DNA from 2 places in the Shewanella sp. 10N.286.52.B9 genome. Region 2 is predicted to be linked to the other one. Evidence: riboswitches for the same ligand, from Rfam matches in the RefSeq annotation. Region 2 holds a riboswitch; the other holds the start of a gene.
What was found. A riboswitch is a leader RNA that binds a small molecule or an ion and turns the genes downstream of it on or off. The one in region 2 is predicted to bind cobalamin.
Positions count from the first base shown of each region.

Region 1 (6,943 bases), on a different contig from region 2:
CGTAATCGGCCATAGCAATCGTGGTGGCATTAAAGGTATTGGTTTCAATAATGTCAGCACCCGCTAACAGGTATTTAGTGTGGATATCTTTAATGATTTGGCGTTGGCTTAGCACCAACATGTCGTTGTTGCCTTTTACGTCACAGTGCCAGTCTTTAAAACGCTCACCACGATAGTCGGCTTCTTCCAGTTTGTAGTCTTGAATCATTGTGCCCATGGCACCATCGAGGATAACTATGCGCTGTTTTAGCGTATTTGTAAGTTGTTCAAGTACCTGACTGTAGGAAGTCGACTTCGCCATAACGTATTACCTTAATTGCTTTTATGCTAATCACTTAATCGAGCGTTAAATAACACGCTAACTTAAGTAGTTAGTGGATTGTGTTAACGGTTTTAGATGAAATAAGCATACCTTTATTTATGCTTTTATAGGGCAGAATAATGCGAAATCCCCTGTAATAAAATTCATCTTAAAATATTTTGTTTGGACATTTAAACGTATAGACGTCCATAATACGTTTAAATAGATTGTAAGAGCAAGCCCATTGCTCACACTAAAAACATAAGCCAATTGAAACGGCCGATGGAGTCTCCTTAGATGAAGCAAGCTAAGATAATATTGTTACGCCATGGCCAATGTGAAGGCGACAGTATTTTGCGGGGTAAAACCGATGTGGCGCTAACTGATTTGGGGCTAACGAACATGCACCAGAGTGCGGCTAAGCTAGGGCTATTAGGTTGTTTGCCATCACTGCAGCTATACAGTTCGCCTTTGGTGCGCTGCCATGCGTTTGCCGCTGAATTAGCGCAGCAGTTAAACCAAGTGAGTGCTGATTTAGCTTTACAGGTTGAGATAATGTCTCAATTACAGGAAATTGATTTTGGCTTGTGGGACGGAAAAAGCTTTGCAGAGCTTTATCAGCATAGCGCTAAAGCGTTAGATGCCTATTGGGATAACCCTTGGGAGCATGGCGCGCCCCAAGCTGAGCCCATGGCTGAATTTGAACAAAGGGTGGCGCAGGCTTTTGCGCAAATAACCTTGCAAGCTTACAACTTGGCTGAAGCTCATACTGCTGAGGCTAATAGTGCTAAGGCAACAGCATCAGCCACTGCTCTGGTTGTGACTCACGGTGGAGTTATCCGTCATATTATCGCTTTGGTGTTAGGACTTGAGCGCTGTAAAGGGCTATATGGACAACTGAATATAGATTATGCCGCGACGGTAACCATTGATGTGTTTTGGCCTGAAGCTGATGATAAATCGACTAAACCCGTCTATCGTTTAAACTGGAATAATTAGTTTTAGCCTAAAATTAGCAGAAAAAACTAACTTCACTTAGGCAGATATACCGTACAATATAAGCCGCATTTATTAAGTGCAATAAAATTTCAAATTAAGTCAATTTAGCTGCAGTTGAGTGCTTGTGTGAAATGCTTTAAGCAACACCAGTATCAAGCGGTTCGCTAAATGAGTAGGGAATCGAGAACTAGCCTAAATGCTGTTTAGCTCGAACTGTACCCGCAACTGTAAAATAGCATCTCATCACTTGTAAGATAAGTGATTAATGAATGCCATTAAGTCAGATACCTAGCTTAGTTTTTCTTGCTGAATTAGCAGCACCTAACAACAACTTGAGCGGGTAACTCAGGCGGAGTTTGTATCGTGATCAGTATTAAAACCCCAGATGTGGCTAAACATGCCTCTTGGATAACCGCAGGGGTAGTATCTTGACTACTGCGGCATTAACAGTTGATCAGCTAAGCTGGTCAGTTGCAGACAATGAGATCCTTTCTCAAGTCAGTTTTTCCTTGCAACGTGGTGAAATGCTAGGGCTTATTGGCCCTAATGGTGCGGGTAAATCCAGCTTACTGCGCTGCTTGTATCGCTATATCACCCCTGATGCTGGCAAAATCAGCTTATTTGGCGACAATATTAATGGTTTTTCTCATAAACAATTGGCCACTAAGGTTGCCGTTGTGCAGCAAGAGTCACCCCATTATTTTGATATGACCACCCATCAACTGGTTTCTATGGGCTTAACGCCCCATAAAGGCCTTTTTGAAACCAATACCCAAGCAGATGCAGATGATATTGCCAAGGCACTGGCTAAAGTGGGTCTTGAGCACAAAGCCTTGCAGCAATATGAGCAGTTATCTGGCGGTGAAAAACAGCGGGCATTAATTGCACGGGCTATCGTGCAAAAGCCGCAGTTATTGATCCTTGATGAGCCGACTAATCATTTAGATATTCGCTATCAAATCCAAATTCTTGAGTTGGTTAGGCAACTTGGCATTAGCGTGATTGCCTCTATTCACGATCTTAATTTAGCCAGCGCAATGTGCGATAGATTGCTGTTACTTGATCAAGGAAAGTGCATCGCTCAAGGTTTACCTGATGAAGTATTAACAGAAACCATTTTGGGGAACGTGTTTGATGTTTGCTGCCAAATATCAAGTCACCCACAGCACGGTAAACCGTTAATTACCTACTTTTATGGTTATCAAAGTCATTATGACAATGCTAATCAAAACACGGGCAGGGCGATAAATGACAGCCATTGATGCCACACAATCAGTGAAGCTAGCAAAGCAGATGAGTTTAAGTTTTAAGCATAAGCTACTGCTGTTTGTTACTGCCATAGTGACCTTAGTTACTCCAATCGCCGCGGCAAGTTTCGGCGCAGCCAATATCAGTTTTGAACAAGTCGTTAGCTTGTTTGCTAATCTGGCATTAGGTACAGGTGAAACAGATTCACTAACGCAGCGGATTGTGTTTGAGCTGCGTTTTCCAAGAATTATTTTAGCCTTTGTGGCAGGCGCAGGTTTGGCGCTTGCGGGCAGTGTATTGCAAACGGTGACACGTAACCCGTTGGCGGATCCCTATTTATTTGGTATTAGCTCTGGGGCGTCATTTGGGGCGGTATTAGTGCTGAGCTTTTTTGGCAGCCAAGGCTTAGTGCTGCAATGGTTAGCAGAGTCTTCTGGTCATCTTGCCAATGCCATTTTACGTTCAGGCTTATTCAGTAATGATGCCTGGTGGTCTTGGTCATCCATTAGTTTACCAATTGGCGCTTTTATTGGTTCGAGTTTATCTGTGCTGTTGGTATTAGGTTTATCTGGTTTTGGTCGTGCTAGCCAAGTTGAGCGGATGCTATTGTCTGGGGTGGCCACCTCTTTCATGTTCGGCGCGCTAACCAGTTTGGTACTGTATTTTTCAAGCCCTCAAGCGGCGGCTTCAGTATTATTTTGGAGTTTGGGCAGCTTTGCTAAAGCTAGCTGGGCAGGCCTGGTTATCCCATCTGTGGTGGTAGTTTGCAGCATATTAATTATTTTAGCTTTTAAGCGTCAGGTATTAGCCATTCAAGCGGGGGATGAAACGGCGCACTCCTTAGGGGTTAACGTCGCCAAAATTCGCTTAGCAATGCTTATTTTGTGTTCATTAATTACCGCCACGCTGGTGGCAAGTTGCGGCGGCATTGGCTTTGTTGGCTTGATGATCCCTCATACCGTGCGGCTGCTCTATCCTGGGCAACAACCTATTATGATGACGGCATTAGTCGGCGGCATATTTATGGTATGGATTGATGTATTAGCCCGTTGTTTATTAGGCAACCAAGAGTTGCCGGTAGGTATTATCACTGCCGCAATTGGTAGTGTATTTTTTCTTTTTGTATTACGTCATCGTCGATGAGATTGCAGTTTTGGAGAGTTTTAGATGTTTGCGGTAGATCCAGTTAGTCATAAATTTGATGATCAAATACAGCATAAAATTAATCAGAAAACTAAGCCGCTAGGGGCGCTAGGGTTACTCGAAACGCTAGCAATGCAGATTGCACAAGTGCAACTGTCGCCACAAGCTAATATGAAACCAAAGTACAATATTAGGCATAAGTTGAGTATTAATAAGCCTGCTATGTTGGTGTTTGCTGGCGATCATGGTATTGCTGCTCATGGGGTATCGATTGCCCCCAGTGAAGTTACTCAACAAATGGTGGCTAACTTTGCCAATGGCGGCGCTGCGATTAATGTCTTTTGCCGTCAAATGGGTTTAAACCTTGAAGTGATTGATTGCGGCATGTTGCAGCCAGTTGATGACCCTCGTATTACTCAGCATCGTTTAGGCAATGGCACTCAAGCAATTCATCAAAAAGCGGCCATGAGTTTATTAGTGGTTAAAGATGGCTTTAGCTATGCAAGTGAAGTGGTTAATCGTCACTATGATTCAGGTTGTAACCTGATTGCGCTTGGTGAAATGGGCATTGGCAATACCTCGTCAGCTGCGGCGATTATGGCCGCATTATTAGGCTTAGATATTAAAGAGTGTGTCGGCCGAGGTACGGGGATTGATGATAGAGCCTTTGCTCTTAAAACCGAGTTATTGGGGGTAGCGCTTAACCTGCATAGAAGTAAATTTACCGATCCGGTTAATGTACTTGCCTGTGTTGGCGGCTTTGAAATTGTGCAAATGACAGGCGCTATTTTAGCGGCCGCTGAGAAAAAGATGCTGGTGGTTATTGATGGCTTTATTGCAACCGCAGCGGCATTAGCCGCAGTTAAATTACACCCTGATGTAAAAGATTACTTAATTTTTGCTCACCAATCAGATGAGCAAGGCCATATTAAAATGCTCGCCGCAATGGATGCTAAACCACTATTGCAATTAGGGTTTAGACTAGGTGAAGGTACAGGCGCTGCGCTATCACTGCCAATCATTGAAGCGGCGGTGAACTTCTACAATGATATGGCTAGTTTTGAAAATGCCGGCGTAAAGTCAGTGGTGTAATTGCGCTGCGAATCGAGAAGTAAATCGAGAAGTAAATAACGCAGTAAATATTAACGCTGTGATAGCCAATTAGCTGTGATAGGCAATTAAAGGAAACGTCATGGAGCAACAGTCGTCATCTGAGGGGGCAAAAAATCAGTCTGATGAAACTGATCATCAAGCGCCTAAAAGTGGAAGTACACTAAAAAAACAACTGAATTTATTGCTTATTGCGTTAAGTTTCTTCACTCGAATCCCTGTGCCAGCTTGGGTTGAGTTTGACAGTGAAAAGCTTAATCAAGCTAGCCGTTATTTTGGCGTAATAGGGTTATTTGTTGGCAGCATAAGCGCAGCGGTGTTTTGGGTGAGTCAGTTTGTGTTGCCTAATGGGGTTGCGGTGATCTTGGCGATGATAACCGGCGTATTAGTCACAGGAGGCTTTCATGAAGATGGCCTTGCTGATACCGCTGATGGTTTTGGTGGTGGCTGGAAAGTTGCTGACAAGCTGCGCATCATGAAAGATTCAAGAATAGGCACTTATGGCACCTTAGCCTTAGTGCTTTGCCTATTATTAAAGTGGCAATTGTTAGTCGAAATTGCCCTTTATAGCCCGATTAATGCGGTCGTCGCCATTGTTGTTGCCCATGGTTTAAGCCGCGTGTTAGCAGGGAGCATTATCTTTTCAGGCCAATATGTTACTGAAGATGATGGCAGCAAATCAAAACCTCTGGCGCAGCATCAGCACATCAATGATTTATTGATTTTATGCTTAAGTGGCTTTGTGGTACTAGCCTGTTTAAACGGCGTAGTCGCCTTTGGCTTGTTATTGCTATTAGTGTTATTACGACAAGCCTTTATATGGGGCGGTAATCGTCAAATTGGCGGCTATACCGGTGACACGTTAGGCGCTGCACAACAGATTGCTGAACTACTGTGTTATGGCGCAATTTTAGTCATAGGGCTAAATTAAATTTTTGAAGTAAAAATTTTAGCTTAGATGAATGTTAATAAAGGAAAAACTGCATGATCCATCTGGTGCTTGGTGGTGCCCGTTCAGGTAAAAGCCGTTATGGTGAATCCCTTGCTGAGCCTTTCGCTTTGCAAGGGCATCGTTGCGTCTATATCGCCACCGCCACCGCACTTGATGATGAGATGAAGCAGCGAATTTTACGTCACCAACAAGACAGAGATAACTCAAATATTGATTGGCAGCTGGTTGAAACGCCGCTAGCCATTGCCCATACCTTAGTTAAATATGACTCCCCGAATACGGTATTGTTTGTCGATTGCCTCACGCTGTATTTAACTAATCATCTTGTGGCCAGTGAAGAGACCCACCGTGATGGTGTTGATGAATTATGGCAACAGCAAAAGCAGGCGTTATTGGCATGTTTACCCACTCTTGAAGCGCAGGTGATATTAATCAGCAATGAAGTGGGCTCAGGCATTGTGCCACTTGGAGAATTAAGCCGTCGTTTTGCTGATGAAGCCGGTTGGTTAAACCAAGCTATTGCTAAAATCGCTGACAAGGTCACCTTAGTGGTTGCAGGCTTACCCGTTGAGCTTAAACGCTAAACCTATGGCTAAGCTATATTCTTACAACAGCGATTGTATAAGCATGGTTAACACTGCCAATACCTCATTCACTTTCTCTAATGTCACGCCATAGCAGCTTAAATGACAGATAAAAATCAACCATGATGCAAATTAAAAACCAAACTAAAACTAGCACAAGCAATACGGGCAGTTCTGGCCATAGCTATCAAGCTGGAGCGGCTAAAACCTTAATGGTGCAAGGCACCACATCAGATGCGGGTAAAAGCACCCTAGTTGCGGGTCTTTGTCGGGTATTTGCTCGCCAAGGTACTAAGGTGGCGCCATTTAAACCACAAAATATGGCATTAAATAGCGCAGTTACCGCAGATGGCGGCGAAATTGGCCGCGCCCAAGCATTGCAAGCCGTGGCGTGTAAGCTTGCGCTGCATACGGATTTTAATCCAGTATTATTAAAGCCAAGTAGTGATACTGGCTCCCAAGTGATTATTCACGGTAAAGCCTTGACCACATTAGAGGCAAAAGCTTTTTTTGGCCCGGAAAGCCGTAACTATAAAACCCTCGCTATGGATGCGGTATTACAGTCTTTTGAGCGCTTGACCCAGCAATATCAGCTGGTGGTAGTTG
Region 1 is NZ_MCTY01000069.1:28,322-35,264, forward strand. It holds gene metH (methionine synthase) at 1-301, opposite strand, end outside; gene BCU91_RS05285 (histidine phosphatase family protein) at 599-1,300, shown strand; cobalamin riboswitch at 1,439-1,611, shown strand; gene BCU91_RS05290 (ABC transporter ATP-binding protein) at 1,729-2,562, shown strand; gene BCU91_RS05295 (iron ABC transporter permease) at 2,594-3,691, shown strand; gene cobT (nicotinate-nucleotide--dimethylbenzimidazole phosphoribosyltransferase) at 3,716-4,783, shown strand; gene BCU91_RS05305 (adenosylcobinamide-GDP ribazoletransferase) at 4,884-5,732, shown strand; gene cobU (bifunctional adenosylcobinamide kinase/adenosylcobinamide-phosphate guanylyltransferase) at 5,786-6,337, shown strand; gene BCU91_RS05315 (cobyric acid synthase) at 6,550-6,943, shown strand, end outside.
Region 1: another riboswitch for cobalamin. It lies ahead of BCU91_RS05290 (ABC transporter ATP-binding protein); the one in region 2 lies ahead of BCU91_RS03515 (TonB-dependent receptor).

Region 2 (6,943 bases):
TGGTCATAGAACATATTGATTGGGCACTAGCGCAACAAGCACTTAAACAGCAAGATTTAACCCCTGACGATAAAACAAAAACGGCGCCTAAAAGTCATTTAAGCCGTAAAACCTTGCGAGTGATCCGCAGTGTTGAAAAAGGCTTACCTAGAGACGCTTAAACCTTTTACTTATTGTCATCTTTCAGACACCACGTCTTCAATGAGGTGATTTCTGATCTAAAGTAAAACCGACTTTAATAGTGACTTGCCAGTGAGCAATTAAACCTTCTCCTAGGTGACCTCTGGTCTCAACAACCTGAAACCAACGTAAATGTTTAAGCGATTCATTAGCTGCTGCAATTGCATTTTTTATCGCATCATCAGAGCTGATAGGTGACGATCCTGTTAACTCAATAATTTTATAAGTGTGGCTCATTTGTGACTCCAGTCATTTTAAACTCAATCAACATAGAAATTCAGTAAAGCAATACCAGTCTGAGTATAGATAAGCCTAGCAAAACTGCGTAGTCGCAGATTAAAAACCTCAAAAAGCCCTCTCTCAATGACCTTTAAACTAGTGATCACTTATTAAAGTCACTTTTTATAAAATCAAAAGCTGTAATTTTCACGTCAAAACAATCACAAAAGTTAACAATGAGACTACATTTTCGTAAATAAATTACACAGGCGTCTGGACGTCTAGAAGTTTGTTGTGATAGTCTTGATACAAGCAACCGAATTGATTTCACCCGTAAGTTGAGCAAAATTCATGTGAGGATTATATGATAGAGCTGAGACACCTTCGAACTCTGATGGCACTTAAAGAAAGTGGTAGCCTTGCTGGTGCTGCGAAAAAACGCTTCGTAACTCAATCAGCGCTATCTCATCAAATAAAAGAATTAGAAACACGCATTAATTCGTCTATTTTTATTCGAAAGAGCAAACCATTATCTTTTACTCAAGAAGGCACTCGACTACTTAATTTGGCGGAGGAAATTCTCCCTAAAGTGATGGTGACAGAATCAGATCTGAAAAAAGGCCTTGATGGAGAGGCGCAATCTTTAAAATTGGGCATTGAATGCCATAGCTGCTTTCGCTGGTTAATGCCGGTGACCGAGGCCTTTAAACAAATCGCACCAGATGGCCGTATTGATTTATCTAGCCGTCATTTATTTGATTCATTAAATGCCTTAGCGCTTGGTGAGTTGGATATTGTACTCACTTCAGATCCAGTACCAGGGCATGCACTTGCCTATCAACATTTGTTTGATTTTGAAGTGAAGTTAGTCGTTTCAAATGAGCATCCTCTAGCAAAACAGCCATTCATTAAACCTGAGCAGCTCGCCAAGCAAACACTGATCACTTACCCTGTTCCATTGCAGCGCCTTGATATTTATAAGCACTTTTTAGAACCTGCTGGTGTTGAGGTGGGTGAACAAAAGCAATGTGAATTAACAGCGATGCTGCTTCAACGTATTGCTTGTAATGATGGCGTAGCGGCGCTGCCAAGCTGGTCAATTAATGAAGGCCATGGACTTAACTTAAGTTCTGTAAAACTTGGCAGCGAAGGCTTAAAAAGGCCGTTATTTGCAGCCTACCGCCTTAATACATCCAATACCCATTTAATTCAAAAATGGCTAACCTTAGTGGCTGCTGAAGGGCTAAAGTTACAAAGATTAAGTCAAAAGCACCAATCGCTCTTAGAATGTGCATAAACAAGTTGTGAAAAATCCATAAAAAATGCCACGATTAAGGTGGCATTTTTTATGTCATGGGATTAAATCAACTCGCTATACTAGCTTCATTAATTAGATTCATTAATTGGGTTTATCAATACATTACGTTTGCTCAGCACAGCTCTAAGCACTAAGCCTGCAGAGTTTACATTGCTCGTTTGGTTAATATTATGGGCCACCATAAATTCATTGCGTAACTCATCATCTAACCCAAGAGCCTCAAATGCTTCTATAGATAAACTTTGTTGCTGGGTATCAATGAGCTTTTTTATCACCTGTAATGCTATGGGTTTTTCTGAGGCGGCATTTAAAAATGCAAACGCACTTAAGGTAATCACTTGACCAAATACACTAAATAGCGCCAAGGTTTGCAGTTCATCTGCATCAATATCTATAGCTTGTTTATTGTCTTCAAGCTCACGTAAATAATGCACTGCATCGGTAGCGATATTTTCAGTAAGCGCCCAATAGCCCTTAACTAATTTACAATATGGTTCAGGTAATTCATCTAAGCGTTCTTTTAGATAAAATGAGAAGCTATAGCGGTAAATATTGACTTGGCCTAAACGGATAAGCGCATCTTTTATACTGCGATTTTTTGTCGCGATTACGCCACCAGCTTGAGCGGTATTACTGCGCCAAAGTAAATGAGCGGCAAGCGCGGGATCGCTGGCAATGATATCGATAATAATGCGGATATCTGCTTCATTAATTAAGGCCTTTTTTAAAGGGATCAAAATACCACGGCGCCCAATGACTTGTTCTTCGTTGCCAATAATAGCTTTTACTTGAGTGAGTACCTGCTGCTCAAGGTAGGTCATAAAGCGATGCTTCCCTGTATAATTCTTCGTTCTCGATTAACGAATTTATCCATAGAAACCCTACAAAGGTCAAGTGATTAATGCTGATTAAGACAAAAAGCCGACAAGTGCTTTGTCGGCTTTAGTATCTTCAGTGTAATTAGCTAGATAACAAGTTATTATCGTCTAAAAATCAGACGCTTCGCTTATTATCTGTTAGTTCATTACAAAGGGATTTTAAAAACGATAACCTAAGGTTAAGCGAATTGAGCGACCATTACCCGAGTAATAACCGCTGCCGCCCCATTCCTCAGGAACATAATAGCCAGCACTGACATATTGCTTATCTAACAAGTTGTCAGCACGTAAACTGGCACTCCACTCATTACGGGTATAGTTAATGGCTAAGTTAGCTAATACATAACTGGATAACTTAGGGTCAACATTGGCATTATCACCTTCAATAAAGCGCTCGCCAGTATAAATACCTTCAGCAAAAACCTGCCACTGTTGGGCAATATCATAACTCACATACGCACGGGCATTATGCTCCGCAACCCAAGAAAGCGCCTTGCCTTCGTTCTCGCCTTCGGTAAATTCAGCATCAATGTAATCATATGATGCGCCCAGCAACCAATCTGCAGCGATTTGCACATCATAAGCGGCATTAACGCCAAAACGAGTTGAAGCATCAGCATTAACGTTAGCACCGCCGCCCTGTGGACCATCAGTGCGCCCTGCGTCATATACAATTTCATCTTCCAAATCTAAACGGTAAAGGTTTAATTTGAAGGTTTGTGTTGTAGTGGTCCAGTCCCAACCTGCTTCATATGAACGGCCGGTTTGTGGATCAAGACCAAGGGTGGTAATTGGGGTATAGGCTTGCTCATCCACTTTGGCAAAACGGAAATTATCATTGGCGCGAATATAAAAACGATGCGCAAGGCTTGGACGATAATTTAACCCTAACTCAAATGCATGGGCATCATTATCAAGCTCAACACCATTTGCGTATGATAATTGATCTGTTAAGTCATCTGTCACTTCACTGTAACGCCCACCAACTACATAGGATAATGACTGCGTTAATGGCACTGAGGCTTGCACATAAGCACTGGTCACTTTCTGTTCATTATTACGTTGAATGTAAGCAGTATCAAAATCGGCCTCACCGATACTTAAATCAACCCCAGCAATAATGTCTAAATCACCATTATCTAGCTGATAATTTGCTGTGGCTTTGGGTGAAAAGCTTAATAAACTTCGCTCGATACGCCCAGCACTGCCCCAAATAAAGTTAGTGGTTAGAGTATCAGAGTAAGTTAAATCAGTGGCCAAAGCCCATTCTTTAGTTAATTGGTACTCATAGCCACTGCGCAGCGCTGTGGTCATTTCATGAACATAATCATCATCGGTAAAAGGTGCGGCCTGAGTTGGATCTTGCAGATACTGCTCCAGTGTTAGCGCACCAGGGGCCTGGCGATCATTATCGAAGTAGCTGGCTTCAACAAAGAAATTTTGTAAATCAGTTTGATATTGCAAACGGCCTAGAATTGAGCCGGTTTCACTGTCGTTATTATCGCGATAGTTATCACTTTGATTGTAACTGCCGGCCAAGTAATAATGCCAAGCGTCATTAATTTTGCCTGAAATATCCCCTTTAGCTTCATAAGTATCAAAGCTGCCAGCACTTAATTGCAGTCCGCCGCCGTCTTTATTAGGCGCTTTAGTGATGATGTTAATCACCCCGCCAACAGCTTGATCGCCATAAAGTACCCCAGCACTACCTGATAATATTTCCACCCGCTCAACTTGATTTAACGGCACGGCATTAATGCTAGGAGCCGCAATATCAATATTGTTTAAGCGGCGACCATCAATCAAAATTAAGGTATTGCTGGCGGCTTGAGACGCTGAAAAACCGCGCATGGCAAAAGTCGTACCTGAGTTGTTATCAGACACTTGAATACCCGCTTGAGAACGTAATAACTCCGTTAAGCTCACCGCACCACTAAGCTGAATATCAGCTTGGTCGATCACATTTACATTCGCTGCAATATTAAGAGGATTTGCATCTTGACGACCAATAACCACAATTTTTTCAACCTCTGCATTGGCAGAATTGTCTGTTGTGGTGTCAGCGTAAACAACTGAGGTTGTTGAAGCAGCTAGACCAAATACTAGGCTTAATGCTGATGCGATTTTTGTTAGATTTGTACCCATTTACCTTTAACTCCTGAAAGGAAAAATGGGGCATATTTGCCGCAGCGCATCGTACTCGTAAATTTATCTGTTAGCGATAAACCATGATTATTTACAAGCAACGAGCTACATTTCGAGATCTGCCCACCGAAATCTCAAAATCATCTATAGGGCCGGTCTCCGGACTTAGGTTAAAGTAGCAAAGCTACTGACGAACATGAATTTTTAACGTTAAATAGCAGCTTAAATTTCACAGCTACAAGCTTTAACGCACTCTGTCCTCACCATTACCGTTGCGGGGGCAGTACTAGATTTTCACTAGTTTCCCGATTATCCCGTGTCATACACAGGCACCACTATAAATTGACGATAAATTATATAAATTTTTTGATTGCTACGACTTAAAGCAGCCATATAACAAGCTGATATAGTATAACGTGCTTATGGGGATTTTTGATATAACGAAAATGAATCAATCATATTATTCAACTTATTGAAAAATAGTTTGAATAATATGATTACTCATTAATAGCTCGCTTACTGATAAGCGGATTGTTGATAAACCAATTATTGATAAAAAGAAAATGTCTAGAATCGTAACTGCTTAAAATTCGACATAAATTGACGATGATTGGTCGATTTTAATGGCGCTGAGTTTTTATTAAAAACATCGCCGCGCATAGACTTATGCATAAAGTACAAGTCTTCAACGCCTTTAATTACGGCGTAATAACCTATTTCACCTTGCTGTTTAACTGAGCCACCTTGCTGTAAAAAGTTAGCCATAACGGTACAGCCGATAATGCCGTGATACGCTTCTTGACCACCCATCTGGGTTTTTCCAAGTTGCTCATAAACCACCTCACCTTGGCAGCTGTCTTGGTAGGTGCTAGCAAAATTATTTAAAAATCGCTCAGGCTCGATATTTTCTGCCAAGCCCTCAAAGCCTTGAATACAGAATAAATCAGACCAATTATTTAAACTTTCTCCAGCAGGAACAAACTCAGCTTTATACATATTCCCTTTGCTAGAATTAAATGCCATATTCCAGCCAATAGGCAGCTCAAAAGACACACTTTTGGAAAATATTGATAACTCTCTTTTTGCAGCGTTAGTTGCATCTGCTGATTGATTGGTGGTGCTATTGAGGTAAGACTGTGACTCTTTGGCCATTACTTTATTTCCAGGGCCTAATAACAACAGCCCTGAAAATATTATTGTCGTAAAGCAAGCTTTCATACCTAATTCGTCCTTGGTATTGGTGCTGAAAGGTGAAGTTTGGTTTATTCAAAAATAAATACGGCAAACCTTGTCACCAAGTTGTTGCATTACTGTAATGTTTTAACGCTTAATCTTCAACAACATCTGCGCTATCGGCAGCATCTATTTGCTTAGCATCATCTGATAATGCATCTGCTTCATCGGTTAATGCTTCTGCAGCAATTGCATCTGCAATTGATTTAGCCTTAAGTTGTTTTTCTGTTTTACGTTTATTGCGTTCAGCTTGCGTGGTTAAAAAAGCGGGAAGCTCTTGCTTACCCCAAGCTTCAGCCTCGGCTTCTGATGCAAATCCGTCATGACTTTTAGACACAATAGTCTTAGTTGCAGTCATACGACGAGTGATTTCAGTTTTCCAAGTTGTACCAACTTGTTTTACTCTAAAATCATATTTTTTTGCTTTAGTCATTTTGGGCTTTTTCCTACAAATTTATCGCCACGCATCGCGCGTGATAATGGTTATTGAGTAATAAGATGACATCACCTGATTACTTTACTAATTGATTTGATCCAACGATCATCATTTCACATTTTAGGCAATCGAAAACCAGCTTTAAGCGGTCTTTGCCAATATCGAGCACCATTGGGTCAGCTTTAATGCCTTCAACTTCTTTAGGGCATAAATTAAAGCTGTAACGTAAGCAATGCTTAGTCACCATTAATGGTGCATCGGTTAATAGTTTGTTTTTCTCGTAAGTGTCTTCAATTTGAACCACACCGTGTTGCTCATAAAATTCACGAGACTTATCGTTTGCAACATTAGATAAAAAACTTAAATACTTTTGCGGGAAACGCGCTGACTTATCATGCTCAGCTCGCTGTGGTCGCTGGTAGCCTTTTACTCTGGCGTCATCAAAGGCGGCAATGGCATCTCGCCTTAAACCATTAATCACTGACGCTGGAAAAAACCAACGATTAGCACATTCAATCGTTAACTGCTGTAACT
Region 2 is NZ_MCTY01000041.1:20,268-27,210, reverse strand. It holds gene queG (tRNA epoxyqueuosine(34) reductase QueG) at 1-161, shown strand, start outside; gene BCU91_RS03530 (dodecin) at 199-417, opposite strand; gene BCU91_RS03525 (LysR family transcriptional regulator) at 764-1,696, shown strand; gene BCU91_RS03520 (HDOD domain-containing protein) at 1,786-2,538, opposite strand; gene BCU91_RS03515 (TonB-dependent receptor) at 2,755-4,740, opposite strand; cobalamin riboswitch at 4,873-5,092, opposite strand; gene BCU91_RS03510 (hypothetical protein) at 5,308-5,958, opposite strand; gene BCU91_RS03505 (DUF3622 domain-containing protein) at 6,068-6,406, opposite strand; gene BCU91_RS03500 (U32 family peptidase) at 6,486-6,943, opposite strand, start outside.